Regions from separate parts of the Massilia sp. DD77 genome, predicted to be linked through region 1. Evidence: predicted binding sites of a transcription regulator. Region 1 holds the regulator's gene; each other region holds the start of a gene.
The links. Region 1 encodes LexA, which represses DNA repair genes until DNA is damaged. Its sites were predicted from a motif close to ACTGTATNNNNATACAGT; they were not measured.
Positions count from the first base shown of each region.

Region 2: recA (recombinase RecA) is a predicted target of LexA. The motif match lies at 2,554-2,571, and genes of this name have one in related genera.
Region 3: imuA (translesion DNA synthesis-associated protein ImuA) is a predicted target of LexA. The motif match lies at 2,467-2,484, and genes of this name have one in related genera.

Region 1 covers NZ_JBAMDH010000017.1:10,593-16,092, reverse strand. The annotation lists gene rpsR (30S ribosomal protein S18) at 1-29, opposite strand, end outside; gene priB (primosomal replication protein N) at 60-350, opposite strand; gene rpsF (30S ribosomal protein S6) at 385-771, opposite strand; gene lexA (transcriptional repressor LexA) at 1,191-1,823, shown strand; gene V7778_RS11750 (tetratricopeptide repeat protein) at 1,990-2,727, opposite strand; gene V7778_RS11745 (cystathionine gamma-synthase family protein) at 2,843-4,084, opposite strand; gene purF (amidophosphoribosyltransferase) at 4,092-5,500, opposite strand, start outside.
Region 2 covers NZ_JBAMDH010000010.1:103,486-108,985, reverse strand. The annotation lists gene V7778_RS07800 (PLP-dependent cysteine synthase family protein) at 1-663, shown strand, start outside; gene recX (recombination regulator RecX) at 901-1,359, opposite strand; gene recA (recombinase RecA) at 1,415-2,491, opposite strand; gene V7778_RS07785 (response regulator transcription factor) at 2,696-3,403, shown strand; gene V7778_RS07780 (sensor histidine kinase) at 3,400-4,953, shown strand; gene V7778_RS07775 (DUF4212 domain-containing protein) at 4,979-5,254, shown strand; gene V7778_RS07770 (sodium:solute symporter family protein) at 5,251-5,500, shown strand, end outside.
Region 3 covers NZ_JBAMDH010000011.1:99,206-104,705, reverse strand. The annotation lists gene cadR (Cd(II)/Pb(II)-responsive transcriptional regulator) at 1-244, shown strand, start outside; gene V7778_RS08410 (Y-family DNA polymerase) at 337-1,818, opposite strand; gene imuA (translesion DNA synthesis-associated protein ImuA) at 1,748-2,452, opposite strand; gene V7778_RS08400 (TnsA endonuclease N-terminal domain-containing protein) at 3,691-4,323, shown strand; gene V7778_RS08395 (Mu transposase C-terminal domain-containing protein) at 4,320-5,500, shown strand, end outside.

The sequences.
Region 1 (5,500 bases):
TTTTTGTCGAACTTTTTACCGAATGCCATTTTGAGGCTCCTGTATCTATCTAATGCCGCTTAAGCGGCTTGAAAATCAATGATGTGAAACACCAGGGCTTTGCTGTTGCGGTTTTTCTTTGCAAGGAATCCGGTGAAGCGGTAGCTGGCGCCGAGTTCCGCGCTGCCGAACCTGCCTGAAATCTCACCCGCCGCAAAGGCGGGGATTTCAAACTCGACGAGCCTGGCGACTCCGGCTTCTTCCTGTTGGCTACTATGCATCAGGATGGCGGACACGATGGGTACGCCGGCCGGGGTGTAGCGCAGGACATCACGCTCGGCGATGGTCGCTTCGAGCTCGAGCTGGTTCACTACTACCGAATACTATGGATTCCTGGAGAAAAACTTAAGCAGCTGCGGCCGGGGCAGCGGCTGCTGCTTCTGCGCGGTGGCTCTTGGCTGCGTCTTCGCGCTGGACCGACTTCATCATCGGCGACGGTGCGGTTTCGGCCTTCTTCATCTTAACGGTCAGATGACGCAGGACGGCATCATTGAATTTGAATGCGGTTTCCAGCTCGACCAGGGTCTCGTTGTCGCACTCGATGTTCATGCAGATGTAGTGTGCCTTCGGCAGCTTCTGGATCTGGTAAGCCATCTGGCGACGGCCCCAGTCTTCCACGCGATGGATGTTACCGCCGCGGCTGGTCACCGTGGTCTTGTAACGCTCGATCATCGCCGGGACTTGCTCGCTCTGGTCCGGGTGGACGATAAAAACGATTTCATAATGACGCATGCAACACTCCTTGAGGACGTTTAAACAAATGCCCACCTCGGCGTCAAGACGAGTGTGGGAAGGGAAAGCCTTCGATTATAGCCTGAAAAGTACGGGGATGGGAAATGGTATGTTGGGTCGAGGGGGCTCGCTGCGCTCGAATAATGTTGGCGGTTTGCTACGGACTTGGGTCCCCGCCTTCGCGGGGATGACGTGCGAAGGGCGCGAGCCGAAGCCCCGGAGAGTGATCTTCCGATTTCGCCGATCAACGTCATCCCCGCGCAGGCGGGGATCCAAGTTTGCGTGCGAACCACGGAAATCCGCCCTCCCCACCCCGCGCTGCACAATTTTTTTACACTTTTCGCGCGTTTCCCCTTGCGCATACCAGAATACTGTACAAAAATACAGTCTGCTCCTATAACCATTGCCGTACCACATCCATGATCAAGCTCACTGCAAGGCAAGAACAGATCCTCAACCTGATCAAGGAAGCGATCGAAAACACCGGCTTCCCGCCGACACGCGCCGAAATCGCGGCTGAACTAGGCTTCCGGTCGGCCAATGCGGCCGAGGAGCACCTGCAGGCCCTGGCGCGCAAGGGCGCGATCGAGATTTCGCCGGGCACCTCGCGCGGTATCCGCCTGGTCGGCGCCAGCGTCGAGCAGATCCCGATGCCGCCGCCGGCCCTGATGATGTCCCTGCCCCTGGTCGGCCGCGTGGCCGCCGGCTCGCCCATCCTGGCCCAGGAACACGTGGAAGCCACCTATAGCGTCGACGCCGCCATGTTCTCGGCGCGGCCGGACTTTCTGCTGAAGGTCAAGGGCTGGTCGATGCGCGACGCGGGCATCTGCGACGGCGACTTCCTGGCGGTGAAGAAGATCGACAGCGCCAAGAACGGGCAGATCATCGTCGCCCGCATCGGCGAGGAAGTCACCGTCAAGCGCTACCGCAAGACGGGCAATACCGTCGAGCTGCTGCCGGAGAATCCGGACTTCAAGGTGATCCGGGTGGAACCGGGCGACGAGTTCGCGCTCGAGGGGCTGGCGGTGGGGTTGATGCGTAGCTGGCACTAAGTGCCTGTTGCGGTAACTCTGCGCTACGAACTTGGATCCCCGCCTTCGCGGGGACGACGGATTTGATAGCGCGGCCAAAGTCGTAGGCTCGGGATACTCATCACCTTAAATTAACGTCATCCCCGCGCAGGCGGGGACCCAGGTTTGCTGGATCAGCCAGGCACGCTCACTTCACCTTCGACTTGATCGACCCATCCCCCGCACTATTCTTGATCATCGCATTGTGCTCCGCCACATACGCCTCGGTCGCCGCGCGCCAGGCCGCGAAATCCGCCAGGATCAGCTTGGAACTCACCTTCGCCTCTTCCGCCAGGTTCTCGCGCACCCGCTCCAGGTGAGCCTGGGCCGCCTCGGTCTCCTGTTTGCTCATCAGCTTGGCGATATCCGCCGGGATCTTCTTGGTCAGCGGTGAGGATGCGTTCAGGTTCGTCACGAACTTGTTGTAGCAGTTCTGCCAGGTGGTGACCGCGCCGCTGACGCGGTCGATCTCCTCGTTGATCTTGGACATGCTGGGAATACGCGGCGCCTTGCAGGCGAACTCGCCGGACCTCAGTTCCGAACCGTCGTAGCCCTTGACCCAGTAGTCGATGTCCGCGCGGCGCTCCACGCGCTGCTTCATCACCTCGAGCGAGGCCGCCGCCACCTTGTTGCCCTTGGCGGCCGCCTTGCGGAACAGGGCCTCGGCCTTGGCCTCGTCCACCTGCCCCGCTTCGCCATACCAGTACATCTGCGCCAGGTGCTGCTGCGCTTCCGGATTGCCGGCGTCGGACAGTTTAGTGTACAGCTTGAGCGCGGCCGGGTAGTCCTTCTTGGCGAAGGCGGCATGGGCGTCTTCGAGCGGACCTGCAAGGGCGGTGGTGGACAGCAGGAGGGAGAAGGCGAGAACGGACAGGGAGCGTTTCATGGGCAGCGATGAAGGTAGCAAATCGAAGGCCCATGATAGCGGCATTCCCCCACCCTGCTCAACCGCTGAAACAAAAACGGCGTGGAACGGGGCCGGCATGCAGTCGGCCCGGTATTTACGCGCCGAGCGCCTGGCGGAAGTCCGCCAGCAGGTCGTCGGTGTCCTCGATGCCCACCGAGACGCGGATCAGGGACTCCGCGATGCCCATGCTGGCGCGGCGCTCCGCGCCCATCTCGAAGAAGATGGTATGCGCCACCGGGATCACCAGGGTGCGGGTGTCACCCAGGTTGCTGGCCGGGATGCCGAGCTTGAGGCGGTTCAGGTAGTCGAAGCAGTCGATGCCTTCCTTCAGCTCGAAGGACAGCAGCGAACCGCCCGAACGGAACAGCTCCTTGACGATGCCGTTCTGCGGATGCGAAGCCAGGCCCGGATAGTGGACCGCGGAGACCCGCTCATCGGCCTCCAGCATCCGGGCCAGCGCCAGGGCGTTCGCGCTGGTGCGTTCCATGCGCAGCGCCAGGGTCTCGGCGCCCACCGCGATGTGGTGGGCCGCTTCCGGACCGAGCGCCGCGCCGAAGTCGCGCAAGGCCTTCGCGCGCAGCTGGGCCATGCCCTGGGCCTGCGGCGGCTGCTTGCGGAAATTCTGGGCGATGTTCGGATAGGCGCTCCAATCGAACAGGCCGGTGTCGGTCAGGGCGCCGCCCAGCGCGATGCCGTGGCCGCCGATCGACTTGGTCAGCGAATTGACCACCAGGCCGGCGCCGACCGCCTTGGGGCGGAACAGCCAAGGCGTGGTCATGGTGTTGTCGACCACGTAAAGGATGCCGCGCTCGCGGCACAGCTTGCCGATGCGGGCCAGGTCCGCCACCTGGGTGCGCGGATTGGCGATGGTCTCGACGAACACCAGGCGAGTGTTCGGCGTGAGCGCCGCCTCGACCTGGCCGGCGTCGGTGGCGTCGACAAAGCTGACATCGACGCCCTGCCCCGCGACCGTCTGCCACAGGCTGTTGGTGTTCCCGAACAGGAAGGACGAGGAGACGATGTGGTCGCCCGCCTTGAGCAGCGCCTGGAACAGCGCGCCGATGGCGCCCATGCCGGTGGCGAAGCACAGCGAGGCGACACCGTCTTCCATCTTCGTGATCTTGTCCTCGAGCGCGCCGACGGTCGGGTTGCCCTGGCGGCCGTAGCGGAAGCCCGGTTCCTTGCCCTGGAAGACCGAGGCCAGCTGGCGCGCATCGCCGTAGCCGAAGGCCACCGAGGTGTGCACCGGCTTGTGCAGCGAGCCCTGCTCGATCGCCTTGCGGCGATCATTGTGCAGGATCGTGGTGGTGAAGCCGTACTTGTTGGACTCGGTCATGGCGAACCTACTCGGCGGCGACCGGCGGATTCAGGTTGAGCTGAGTGCGCACCGGATCCTCGACCGTGGCCTTGCTCGGGTTGTGGCGCGCCGATTCCAGCTTGTCGAGGTATTCCGGGGTCACGTCGCCGGTCACGTACACGCCGTCGAAGCACGAGGCCTCGAAGTTCTTCAGCGCCGGGTTGACGTCCGAGATCGCGCGCTTCAGCGCGTCGACGTCCTGGTAGACCACACGGTCGGCGGTGATCTCGGTGCAGACTTCCTCGACCGTGCGGCCGTGGGCGATCAGCTCGTCGCGGGTCGGCATGTCGATGCCGTACACGTTCGGGTACAGCACCGGCGGCGCGGCCGAGGCGAAGAACACCTTGCGGGCGCCCGCTTCGCGCGCCATCTGCACGATCTCGCGGCTGGTGGTGCCGCGCACGATCGAATCGTCGACCAGCAGCACGTTCTTGTCCTTGAATTCGGAGCTGATCGCGTTGAGCTTCTGGCGCACGGATTTGCGGCGCATGCCCTGGCCCGGCATGATGAAGGTGCGGCCGATGTAGCGGTTCTTGATGAAGCCTTCGCGGTATTCCACGCCGAGCTTGAGGGCCAGCTGGATCGCGGCCGGACGCGAGGAATCCGGAATCGGCATCACGACGTCGATCTCGTCGACCGGAATCTCCTTGCGGATCTTGTCGGCCAGGTATTCGCCCATGCGCAGGCGGGTGGCGTAGACCGAGGCGCCGTCGATGACCGAATCGGGACGCGCCAGGTAGACGAATTCGAAGGCGCACGGGTTCAGCGACGGGTTCTCTGCGCACTGGCGCTCGTGCAGGGCGCCGTCATTCGAGATGAAGACCGCTTCGCCCGGCGCGATGTCGCGCACGAAGCGGAAGCCCAGGCCTTCCAGGGCCACGGATTCGCTGGCCACCAGGTATTCCTTGCCCTGCTCGGTCTCGTTCACGCCGATGCACAGCGGGCGGATGCCGAAGGGGTCGCGGAAGGCCAGCATGCCGTGGCCGGCGATCTGCGCCACCACGGCGTAGGCGCCCCTGACGCGGCGGTGCACGGCGGCGACCGCCGTGAACACGGCGTCCGGGTTCAGGGTGAAGCCGTCGGCCGCTTCCTGGACTTCGTGGGCCAGCACGTTGAGCAGCACCTCCGAATCGGAATCGGTATTGATGTGGCGGCGGTCGATCCGGAACAGCTCGTCCTTGAGCTGGGCCTGGTTGGTGAGGTTGCCGTTGTGCGCGAGGGTGATGCCGAAGGGCGCGTTCACGTAGAACGGCTGCGCCTCTTCCTCGCTCGACGAGCCCGCGGTCGGATAACGGCAGTGGCCGATACCGGTGTTACCTTGCAGCGAACGCATGTTCCGGGTACGGAACACGTCGCGTACCAGGCCGTTGGCCTTGAACATGGAAAACATGCTGC
Region 2 (5,500 bases), on a different contig from region 1:
GAGATCACGGTGCCGGCGACCACCAGCGGCGAGAAGATCAAGCGCATCGCCACCTATGGGGCGAAAGTGCATGTTTGCGCCGACAAGGGCGATGGAGAGGCCCCGTCCGACTACCTGTCGATGGCGAGGGAGATCGCCGCGCGCAAGGGCGCCTTCCTGCTCGACCAGTATTGTTCCGAGCTCAACAGGGAAGCGCATTACGTGGATACCGGTCCCGAGCTGTGGCAGCAGCTGGATGGTGAGATCGACGTGTTCGTTTGCGGGATCGGCTCGGGCGGCACCATATCCGGCATCGGCCGCTACCTGAAGGAACGCAATCCGGCGATCCGCGTCATTGGGGTCGAACCCGTGAACTCTTCCTACCGCGATCTGCTCGAGAACAGGGAGTCGGGGTCGGAGTTCGCGTCCGTCATCGAAGGGATCGGCAAGCGCCATCCCTCGAGCAGCTTCGATCCCTCGGTAGTGGATGAGGTGATCCAGGTGGCCGACGAGGATGGGCTGGCCTGGGTGCGCCGGCTTGCGCAGGAAGAAGGGATCCTGGCCGGCGGCTCGAGCGGCAGCGTGACGGCGGGCATCGCCAAGCTGCTTCCCCGGCTGGAGGGCAAGCGCATCGCGACCATCTTTCCCGACTCGGGGGTGTTCTATTTGTCGAAGTATTTCTAGGCTTGCCCGCGCCTGCCGTCACGCGTCTGCGGCCTTGCGCGCGTCCCTGGTGCGCCAGGAACTTGGCGGCCTGCGCCGGTGCGACGGTCTTGCGGCCAGTGGGGAAATCAGTTAACGAAAAAGCGCCAGCGTGCAGCGCCATTGCCCGTTGAGGAATATGCCGAAACATATCGGGAATGACGCTCCACGCTGGCGCCTGGAGATTGCGAGTCCGAAGACGTCTTGCGTGTGGTGCTGCTACAGCTCGTCCTCGTCCGGACTGCCTTGCATGGCGGTGCGGGCGGCGCGCTGGGAGAAGCCGCGTTGCAGCAGGAAGCGCATCTGCTTGGCGCGCTCCGCCGCGTCCAGGGCGACCCGGCCGAACTTGCGCTGCCAGACCTCTCGCGCGCGCGCCGTCTCGCTTTCGGACAACCCGGCCTTGATGTCGGCCAGCGCATCGCCGCTGACGCCGTGGCTTTGCAGCTCGGCCATGACGCGGCTGTTGCCGAAGCGGCTCGCCTTCCTGTTGACCAGGGATTCGGCGAAACGCTCTTGCGACAGCCAGTTGTTCTTTTCAAGGAAATCCAGAAGGGCTTCGATGTCGTCGCCCTCCTCGGCATAACGGGCCAGCTTGCGTCCCAGCTCAAGCCGGCTGTGCTCGCGCAGGGACAGGTAGCGTAGCGCCCGTCCTTTCAGGCTCAGTTGGGGTGCTGGCATGGTGTGACGGCGGGACGGGACCGGCGATCGATTGCCGGCCCGTCCTGCCGATTAATTACTCACCAACAGCCTGGAGCTTCGGACGGCTGTCGTCGTCGTTCGCAACCGGCGGCAGTTCGCGCACACCCAGGGCGGCGCGGACCTTGTTCTCGATCTCGCGTGCCAGGGCTGGACGCTCTTTCAGGAACAGGCGGGCATTGTCCTTGCCTTGACCGATACGCTCGCCGCCGTAGCTGTACCAGGAACCCGACTTCTCGACGACCTTGTTGTCGGCGCCCAGATCCAGGATTTCGCCTTCGCGCGAGGTGCCTTCTCCGTACAGGATGTCGAAGTGGGCTTCCTTGAACGGCGGCGCGATCTTGTTCTTGACGACCTTGACCTTGGTTTCGTTACCGATCACCTCGTCGCCCGACTTGATCGAACCGGTACGGCGGATGTCCAGGCGCACGGAGGCGTAGAACTTCAGCGCGTTACCGCCGGTCGTGGTTTCCGGGCTGCCGAACATCACGCCGATCTTCATACGGATCTGGTTGATGAAGATGACCAGGGTGTTGGTGCGGTTGATCGAGGCGGTCAGCTTGCGCAGCGCCTGCGACATCAGTCGCGCCTGCAGGCCCGGCAGCGAATCGCCCATGTCGCCTTCGATCTCGGCGCGCGGGGTCAGTGCCGCCACCGAGTCGATGACCACCAGGTCGACCGAACCCGAACGCACCAGGGCGTCGGTGATTTCCAGGGCCTGTTCGCCGGTGTCCGGCTGCGAGATCAGCAGTTCGGACAGGTTGATGCCCAGCTTTTGTGCGTAACCCACGTCGAGCGCGTGCTCGGCGTCGATGAAGGCGCAGGTGCCGCCCAGCTTTTGCATCTGGGCGATGGTCTGCAGGGTCAGGGTCGTCTTGCCCGACGATTCCGGACCGTAGATCTCAACGATACGGCCGCGCGGCAGGCCACCGACGCCGAGCGCGATGTCCAGGCCCAGCGAGCCGGTGGAAACAGTCTGCACTTCTTCGACCGGCGCATTGGTGTCCATGCGCATGACCGAGCCCTTGCCGAACTGCTTTTCGATTTGCGCCAGGGCGGCTGCCAGCGCTTTGCCTTTTTCAGAGGCGTTTACTGCGAGTTTTTTGTCGTCCATGGTGTACTTTCAATCGTGGAGTAGGCAAGGTAGGGTCGATACGGCCCGAATCAAGAGTCACTACTGTATAAAAATCCAGTGGTTTTGGCAAGCACAAAATGTGAAATGACGAGTACCTGTTGCGCGGTCAAGACTCGCATTGTTGCGACAAATCAAACACAATACGGACTTGTTGAAGGTCTAACGGTTTTCCCGAGGTGCCCCATGCGAATTTTGCTCGCCGAAGATGATAGCGTACTTGCCGATGGGCTGACGCGCTCCCTGCGCCAATCCGGCTATGCCATCGATTGTGTAAAGAACGGCCAGGATGCCGACACCGCGCTGTCCACGCAGGAGTTCGACCTGCTCATCCTCGACCTGGGCCTGCCCAAGATGTCGGGCCTGGAGGTGCTGCGGCGCCTGCGCGCGCGCGCCTCGCACCTGCCGGTGCTGATCCTCACCGCCGCCGACTCGGTCGAGCAGCGCGTCGAGGGCCTGGACCTGGGCGCCGACGACTACATGGCCAAGCCCTTCGCCCTGTCCGAGCTCGAGGCGCGGGTGCGCGCCCTCACCCGGCGCGGCGCCGGCGGCGGCCCGGCCGTGGTGCGCCATGGCCCGCTGGTCTACGACCAGGTCGGCCGCAGCGCTTATATCAACGACCAGATGCTCGACCTGTCCGCGCGCGAGCTGGGCCTGCTCGAAGTGCTGCTGGCGCGCTCCGGCCGCCTGGTGTCGAAGGAGCAGCTGGTCGACCACCTGTGCGAATGGGGCGAGGAAGTCTCGAACAACGCGATCGAGGTCTACGTGCACCGCCTGCGCAAGAAGATCGAGGTCGGCGGCGTGCGCATCGCCACCGTGCGCGGCCTCGGCTACTGCCTCGAGAAATTCAGCGAGGCGCCGCGCACGGCGCCGCCCGGCGCAGAGAACAAGTGAACGACCGCGAGGGCGAGCTCACCTCCGGGTTCGGTCCCGGGCTCGACGACGAGCCGGCCGAGCCGCTCTACGTCCCGCCCAACCCCGAGCCGGACGAGAACATCCGCCACTCGCTGTTCGGCGAAATCCTCGACTGGATGCTGGCCCCGCTGCTGCTGCTGTGGCCGATGAGCATCGCGATCACCTACCTGGTGGCCAAGTCGATCGCCAACCAGCCTTTCGACGACGCGCTGGAAGACCGGGTGACAGTGCTGAGCCAGCAGGTGCGCAGCGTGGACGGGCGTGTCACCGCCCAACTGCCGGCGCGCGCGGTCGACATCCTGCGCGCCGACGACGTCGACAGCGTCTACTTCCTGATCAACGGCCCGGCCGGCGAACATCTCGACGGCGACCGCGACCTGCCGCGCCCCAAACCCGGCAGCGCCGACGACGCGGCGCGCGGCGGCGCGGTGGCCTTCCGCAACGACAGCTTCCACGGCATCCCGGTGCGGGTGGCGTATTCCTACCTCAACCTGGATCCGCTGCGCGAACGCTCGGATGCCGCCGCGCCGGAGCTTGCATTGGTACAGGTGGCCGAGACGCTCGACAAGCGCGCCCACCTGGCCAACGAAATCATCAAGGGCGTGATCCTGCCCCAGTTCATCATCCTGCCGGTGATCCTGGCCCTGGTGTGGTTTGCGCTGTCGCGCGGCCTGACCCCGCTGGCCGACCTGCAGGAGCGCATCCGCGCCCGTCCCCAGGACGACTTGTCGCCGATTGATCCGCGCCAGGTGCCGGAAGAGATCTCGCCGCTGGTCGGCTCCTTCAACGACATGCTGGAACGCCTGGCCCAGACCATCGAGATGCAGAAGCGCTTCATCGCCGACGCCGCGCACCAGATGAAGACGCCGCTGGCCGGCATGCGCATGCAGTCCGAGCTGGCGCTGCGCCAGATCGACCCGGACGAGATCCGCCGTTCGCTCGAGCAGGTGGCCAAGAGCTCGGAATCGGCCACCCGCCTGGTCAACCAGCTGCTGGCCCTGGCGCGCGCCGAGAACCAGCCCCAGGCCGGCCTGGCCTTCGGCGAGGTCGACCTGCCGCGCGTGGCGCGCGAGACCGTGCAGGACTGGGTGCAGGCCTCGTTCGCGCACCAGATCGACCTCGGCTTCGAGCCGCCCGAGGAAGCCATCCACATCGCCGGCAACCCGATGATGCTGCGCGAACTGCTGTCGAACCTGATCGACAATGCGCTGCGCTACACCCCCGCCGGCGGCAGCGTCACCGTGCGCGTGCGCCGCGAGGACGAGCGCGCCCAGCTCGAGGTCGAGGACACCGGTCCCGGCATCGCGCCGGCCGAGCGCGAGCGCGTGTTCGAGCGCTTCTACCGCATCCTGGGCAGCAACACCCAGGGCAGCGGCCTGGGACTGGCCATCGTGCGCGAGATCGCGCAGCAGCACGGCGCCGAGATCGACATCTTCAATAATCCGCGCAGCCATTCCAAAAAATACCCGGGCAGCCTGTTCCGGCTGACCTTCCCGCCTCCCGCCCATGACGCCATCGACGCCCCCTGACGAGCCTTCCACCCAAGACGCCGGCATGGCCAGGCGCCGCCGCATCCTGGACGCGCGCGACGCGCACTGGCGGCGCACGCGGCGCCTGACGGCGATCCTGCTGGCCCTGTGGCTGGTGGCCGGTTTCGGCACCGTGTTCTTCGCGCGCGAACTGGCCGAGGTGTATCTGTTCGGCTGGCCCCTGTCCTTCTACATGGCCGCGCAAGGCGCCTCGCTGCTGTCGCTGGCCACCATCGGCGTGTACGCCTGGCGCATGCGGCGGCTGGAGCGCCGCTACGCCGCGGAACTGGAGGGCCTGTGAGCGCAGCCCCGTCCTACTTCAAGAAGCTGAGCCGCTACTACCTGTGGTACACCGGCTGCTTCGGCCTGTTCCTGGCGGCGGTGGCGCTGCTGGAACAGGAAGGCATGCCGCGCCTGTGGATCGGGCACCTGTTCATGTTCGCCACCATCCTGCTGTACGCCATCATCGGGGTGATCTGCCGCACCTCGAACGTCACCGAGTACTACGTGGCGGGGCGGCGCGTGCCGGCCATGTTCAACGGCATGG
Region 3 (5,500 bases), on a different contig from region 1:
CGATCCCCAGGTAAGGTGTGTAGGAGTAAACGAACTTCTCGACAAGCATATCGGTCATGTCGTCGAGCGGATTCGAGCGCTTACGGCTCTGGAAGCACAGCTACGTGAGCTTAGGAGCCGTTGTGTAGTCGCTGATACGACACGCTCGTGTGCCATCCTGCATGCCCTCGGTACCGAGCCTGCGCGACATACCGAGAAAAACGTCGCATTGGCATTCCCTCACGAGCTCGGACACTTTCGATAGGTATGTGGGCTACCACCACTCGGGTAGACGCTTTCCCAAAACGTGCTACCAGTAACTCAATCATGCATCTGGCGGCCGGTCAGCCGCACTCGCTACCCAAACAACCCATGGAGGAACCAGCGTGGTTCTGGGTCTTCATCGGCGCTGCTGACCCGCTCCCGATAAATCCAGTACAAGGCGTGTTCTTGGCCTTCCGCAATCCAATAGTCCCTGGCGGCCGTGCCTCCCCACCACCCCGCCTCGACACGTTCTGGGCCAGACACCATCCGCAGCGGCGAGCCATAGAACGGCCTGTGGTTTCGCACGAGCAGCGGGATCGGCTTCACTAGCAGCCAACTCGGCCGTAGAATGCTGCTCAGGTTCGGTGGCAGCTGGTCGGCAATCACCGCCTCTCGTACCTTCTCTTGGATCGGAACCCACGTGTTCGCAACCTCGGGCCGGTAATCCGCCACAGGCTTCACCTGGCGAACCTTATCCTCGCCAAGGCGCGCCACGAGCAGCTCGATCATGCGTATCTGGTCTTCCTCAGTGCCGCCCGGCTCAGGAAAAAGCGACTCAGTGGGAGGCTCCATTAGTTGCAGCTGGGTTGTCTGGAGCACCAACCCGATTACTGGAGCTTCCAGTACCAGTTTTCCAAGTCGCTCTTTCAGCAACCTCACGATGTGATCACTATGCCAGACCGGCTCGGCCAAGAGGATCTCGACTTCGGTCGGCGCACGCGCGACACGGCCGCGTTCGTGTTCAAGCTTGAGCATGATGCCCCTTACTGCAAGCTGCATTGCACACAACCAGCCGATCAGCTGCAGAACCAGACGCTGCGCGCCAGACAGCAGTAGGTCGGCATTTTCGATGCGGTCAAAAAGCTCCATCTTTGCTTTGAAGTTCGTGGGCGCCTCGATCCATTCGAACACCTCAGGAAGGCTGCCGAACGCGCGATCAAGGAGATCGAGCAATGCACGGCCACATCGACGTTGAAGACCAGGCCGCGGCAGCCGTCGCAAGTCACCGATCGTATCGCAGCCAATTCCTTCAAACCAGCTAGCGAAGGGCCTCGCCGCTGGCAAAACTGTGACTGGAAGACGATACAGCGCTCGCTCTGATGACTGTTGCTTTAACATGCGGCCGCCGCCAACGCGCGCAAGCATCCACGCTGCCCGCGCCGTTGGAGCGCAGCTTAACTTCCCAGTAAATCCCAAACCACGAAGGTCCGCGCGAACGCGTCTACATAACGATCGGATACCACCGAACAACCGCAAACTCGCGCCGATATCCAGCAACAGCGTCGACTCGTCCGCCAACGTCACTTGTGGCGTGTATTGAAGCATTGCCATCGCGACGGCCTGTAGTGCAGCTTCTTCCCGGGCAGCGGTGCGTTCATGGATCCGAGCATCCGGTGCCAGCATTAACACACCGCCGCGACGCATCGCGGGCTTGATACCCCCCATGCGCGCGCCGCGCGACATCGTTAGAACCTTCTCTCGCTCAAGGATGACCGTAACGCTGTTACTGGACCAACTCGGCTCGAAGACCTCGAGTGGAAGCTGGGGTAGATATAGTCCGATCCACAGGCGCATGACGATGAACAAAGGAGGGAGACAAGGGTAGGAACAGTGTAGTTTCGCGCTGTGGCCCCCGACGTTTTAGGAAGTCGATCTCAACACCGCCGCGCGCTGGCCGAACCCCGATCCGAAGCGGCGCAGGCGAAGGATCCTGCGCTGCTGCGAGCGGACGGAACAAAAAGAAAAGGCTTTCTCCGTCGGCAGCAGCCAAACTCAAGCGTCGCAGGCTCTCATTTCGAATGTGACCTGGCCAAAACAAAAGAGCGTGACATCCGCCATTTCGGAGAACTTGTTCGGCAGCCCAAAGGGCATCAGCTGTGCGATCAGGCTGTACCCAGGTAACTTGTAATGGATTCAATCCCATTGCAGCCAACGCGATTAAATTTGGGACATGTGGCGGCTGAATCATCATTACCCGACGCTTACCAGCTGCTGCCAGTGCAGGCTGCAGAAGCCTCAGCTCGCCTGTACCAGGCTGACGTAAATGCAGCTCAACTATGCTACTGGTCGGCCATCCCCCTCCCGGTAACTGGGCAGATAAGACAGGATGGCCGGTGTCAACACAACGCGTGCTCGAACGGCCGAGCTGCGAAGCGCGCCATAGCGACGGGTGAATCGACTCCGGCGTCGAATGGATCTTAGGTAACATATCAGCCTCACAATACTGTATGCCCATACAGTATATGATTGATTAGGTTTTAGCAAGGCGTGGACGCGTGTACCTGAAGTGCAGTAGCAAAAATCGTATGAGAAGCATTTGCAGATGTGTCCAATTGGCAACATATGATGCCTCATACAGGACAACTCCCGCGAGCTGCAGGAGGTAGGTCGTAGAGCCTACCGCAGGAAGAAGAACAAGACAGCAATTCCAGCCGTTGAATCGCCGCTGTGCTGGTAGCGCTGGTGCCGGCGCTGATCCCAAGGCCGGGGACCCGCACTGCGGACGACGTCTAGCCTTGCGCGTACGGTATCAGCTTCGGCTTGTGCCACGGCGATGGTAAGGGGCGCCATGCGTCTACGGCGCGGGCGCAATAGTCATATTGTCAAACCATGACGCGGCAATCGTGAATGCTTACAGAATGCCAGTCAAACCTGACAACGTTTGCAAGGTCAACTACGCGCTCTGCCCGCGCGGCAGTGATCGTTGCGCTCATTCGCTATGCTGCGGCCCGTTGCTCGCCGATGGGCAAACCCTTCCAGCGCGCCCTGGCAAGCAGCATGCTGGCCTTCTTCAGCCAGCCGCTGTCGGCCTGAGCGGCTTTAGTCAGCGTTGCTAGCTGCGACAGCAATTGAGTGCCTGCGGTGTTTTCAGTGCCGCTTCAGCAGGCCAACCACTATCTCCACAGCAAAAAACACTCCAATTGGAACTCTACACTTTCTAAATTCCGCGTACCTATAAAACTATTATTGCAAAATAACAGCTTTACTGAAGGGTAAGTCCGAATTTTGTTCACCAACTACGCAACAAACTATTCCATTCTCGTGAAATGAATTGCATCTGCTCGGTAAACATAGTTATATTTATTGATACTTACAAAACACGGCAGGCCATGACCCAAAGCAATTCCCAAGCAAAGTTTTCTTGATGAATCATTTGCCAGTTATCCATTACTGAGCGACTCAAAGGTTTTGTGAAGAGTTGTCAGCAAACGCAGAGCAGCCAAGGAGTCGAAAATGGCTAAAAAGCGATACACACGAAATGAATCAGATATCCAGAAATTGTTAAGTCAAGGACGCGGCCAAGGAGTTGGGGGGAAGTATTCCCCATATCTTTTCGTACGGGACGTTCCAAGTCGTGGCCGGTCACATCGAATATACAGCAAACTAAACGGCCGGGTACTTCACTTACTCTCTGATATTGAATACGCGCACTGCTTAACATTCGATATGGATGAGACAGTCATCGATATACGTGAGCAGTTTGCCTTGAGCCGAGCCGACACCATCCGCATTGCATCAGTGTTAGGCTTCAAGCATCCAAAAGACCCAACGAGCGATACCAAGTTGGTCATGACCACAGACCTAGTCATCACATATAAAAACGCGGGAAAAGTGACATATAAGGCTGTTTCAATAAAACCTAATGCTCACCTTGAAAAACCTCGCACTAAGGAGAAGCTCAAGATTGAAGAAGTATACTGGTTGGAAAGAAACATCAAATTCCAAATTTTGACAGAACACGACATACCGCTCCACCTCAAGCGCAGCCTGCAATGGCTACGACAATACAGTGACTTTTCCAATTTTGTGGAGCCACGCAACGGATATTTTTCCAAGCTTGCCCAGAACCTTATTGTTCGTATCCGGCACAAAGGAAGTGATGAATCAGGATTAGCTGATACATGCAAGGCGCTAGACGCACAGTTTGCAGATGAGCCGGGAGCTCACCTTATGATAGCTCGACACTTGCTCTCAACACGTCTGCTGCAAACCAATTTGAACCGCGAACAAATATGGGATACACCAATCTCAGAAATTAAAGTGAACAAAAAACTAGATACCTTTCGTCAATTCAGATGAATGCTTTAATTAAAAACACCGTTATCTGCTTGCCCCAAAATCAAGATACCAAGCGGATTCTTTATGTATCCCAGGGGAATGACCTAATCGTTTCCATACCGATGCGCGGCCGTCGCTGTTCGCCAGGAATTTCAAGTCATTGTGAATGGTCGAGCATGCTGGAAAATGGTGATTTGGAAATCATCAACGATCCAACGCTAGATTTACCGTTTAGCCACGCACTAACTGACGGGATGATATCTCGAAAAGAAAAAGCTTGGACTACCATTGAACCCTTGGTGAAGGATATACCGGCGATCTTTGAGTCTCGTTACCGAAACAATAAAATATCTATACGAGCCGTTGAAACAAATTGTCACGTCGACAGTATTCGAGATTGGCTATGCGAATACTGGCAGATGGGTTGCACACCTTCAGCACTCTTTGGCAAACGCAACAATTGCGGCGCCCCTGGAAAAATAAAACCAAGTAGAGCAAAAACTCTTATCACCCCGGAAGGCGATACCACGGTGGAAGTCAAACGCGGTGCTCCACGATCGAAAACCCCCGGTATCGGCATGAATATCTCCGAAGAACACAGAAATATAATACGGGTAGCGACGAATCTATTTTATAAGAAAAACAAGAAGGCAACATTGAAGCTTGCTTACCTCAAAATGATCCACCACTATTACCGAGACAAAATCACCATCGATAGCAAGGGAAAAATATCAATTACACATCCGGATGAAATCCCAACATACCAGCAATTTATTTATTGGTACAAAAAACAAAATGAAGAATACGATGTAGTAATAGCAAGAAAAGGTAGGACATATTTCGAAAAAACATTACGACCGCTACTTGGTAATAGCACGTTCGAATCAATCGGCCCAGGCTACCGTTACCAGATCGATGCCACCATTGCTGATGTGTACTTAGTTTCGAGGATCGATCGTAATACGATTGTGGGGCGTCCCGTATTTTATGTCGTCATCGATGTCTGGTCGCGCTTGATCGTTGGCCTATACATCGGGCTGGAACAGGCGTCATGGGCAACAGCAATGATGGCTATCCATAACGTGACTTTGAACAAAGTTGAATTTTGCAGACAATTCGATATAGAAATCGATCCGGATGAGTGGCCAAATACGCCATTAGCTAGTGTTCTACTAGGCGACCGAGGCGAACTTCTTTC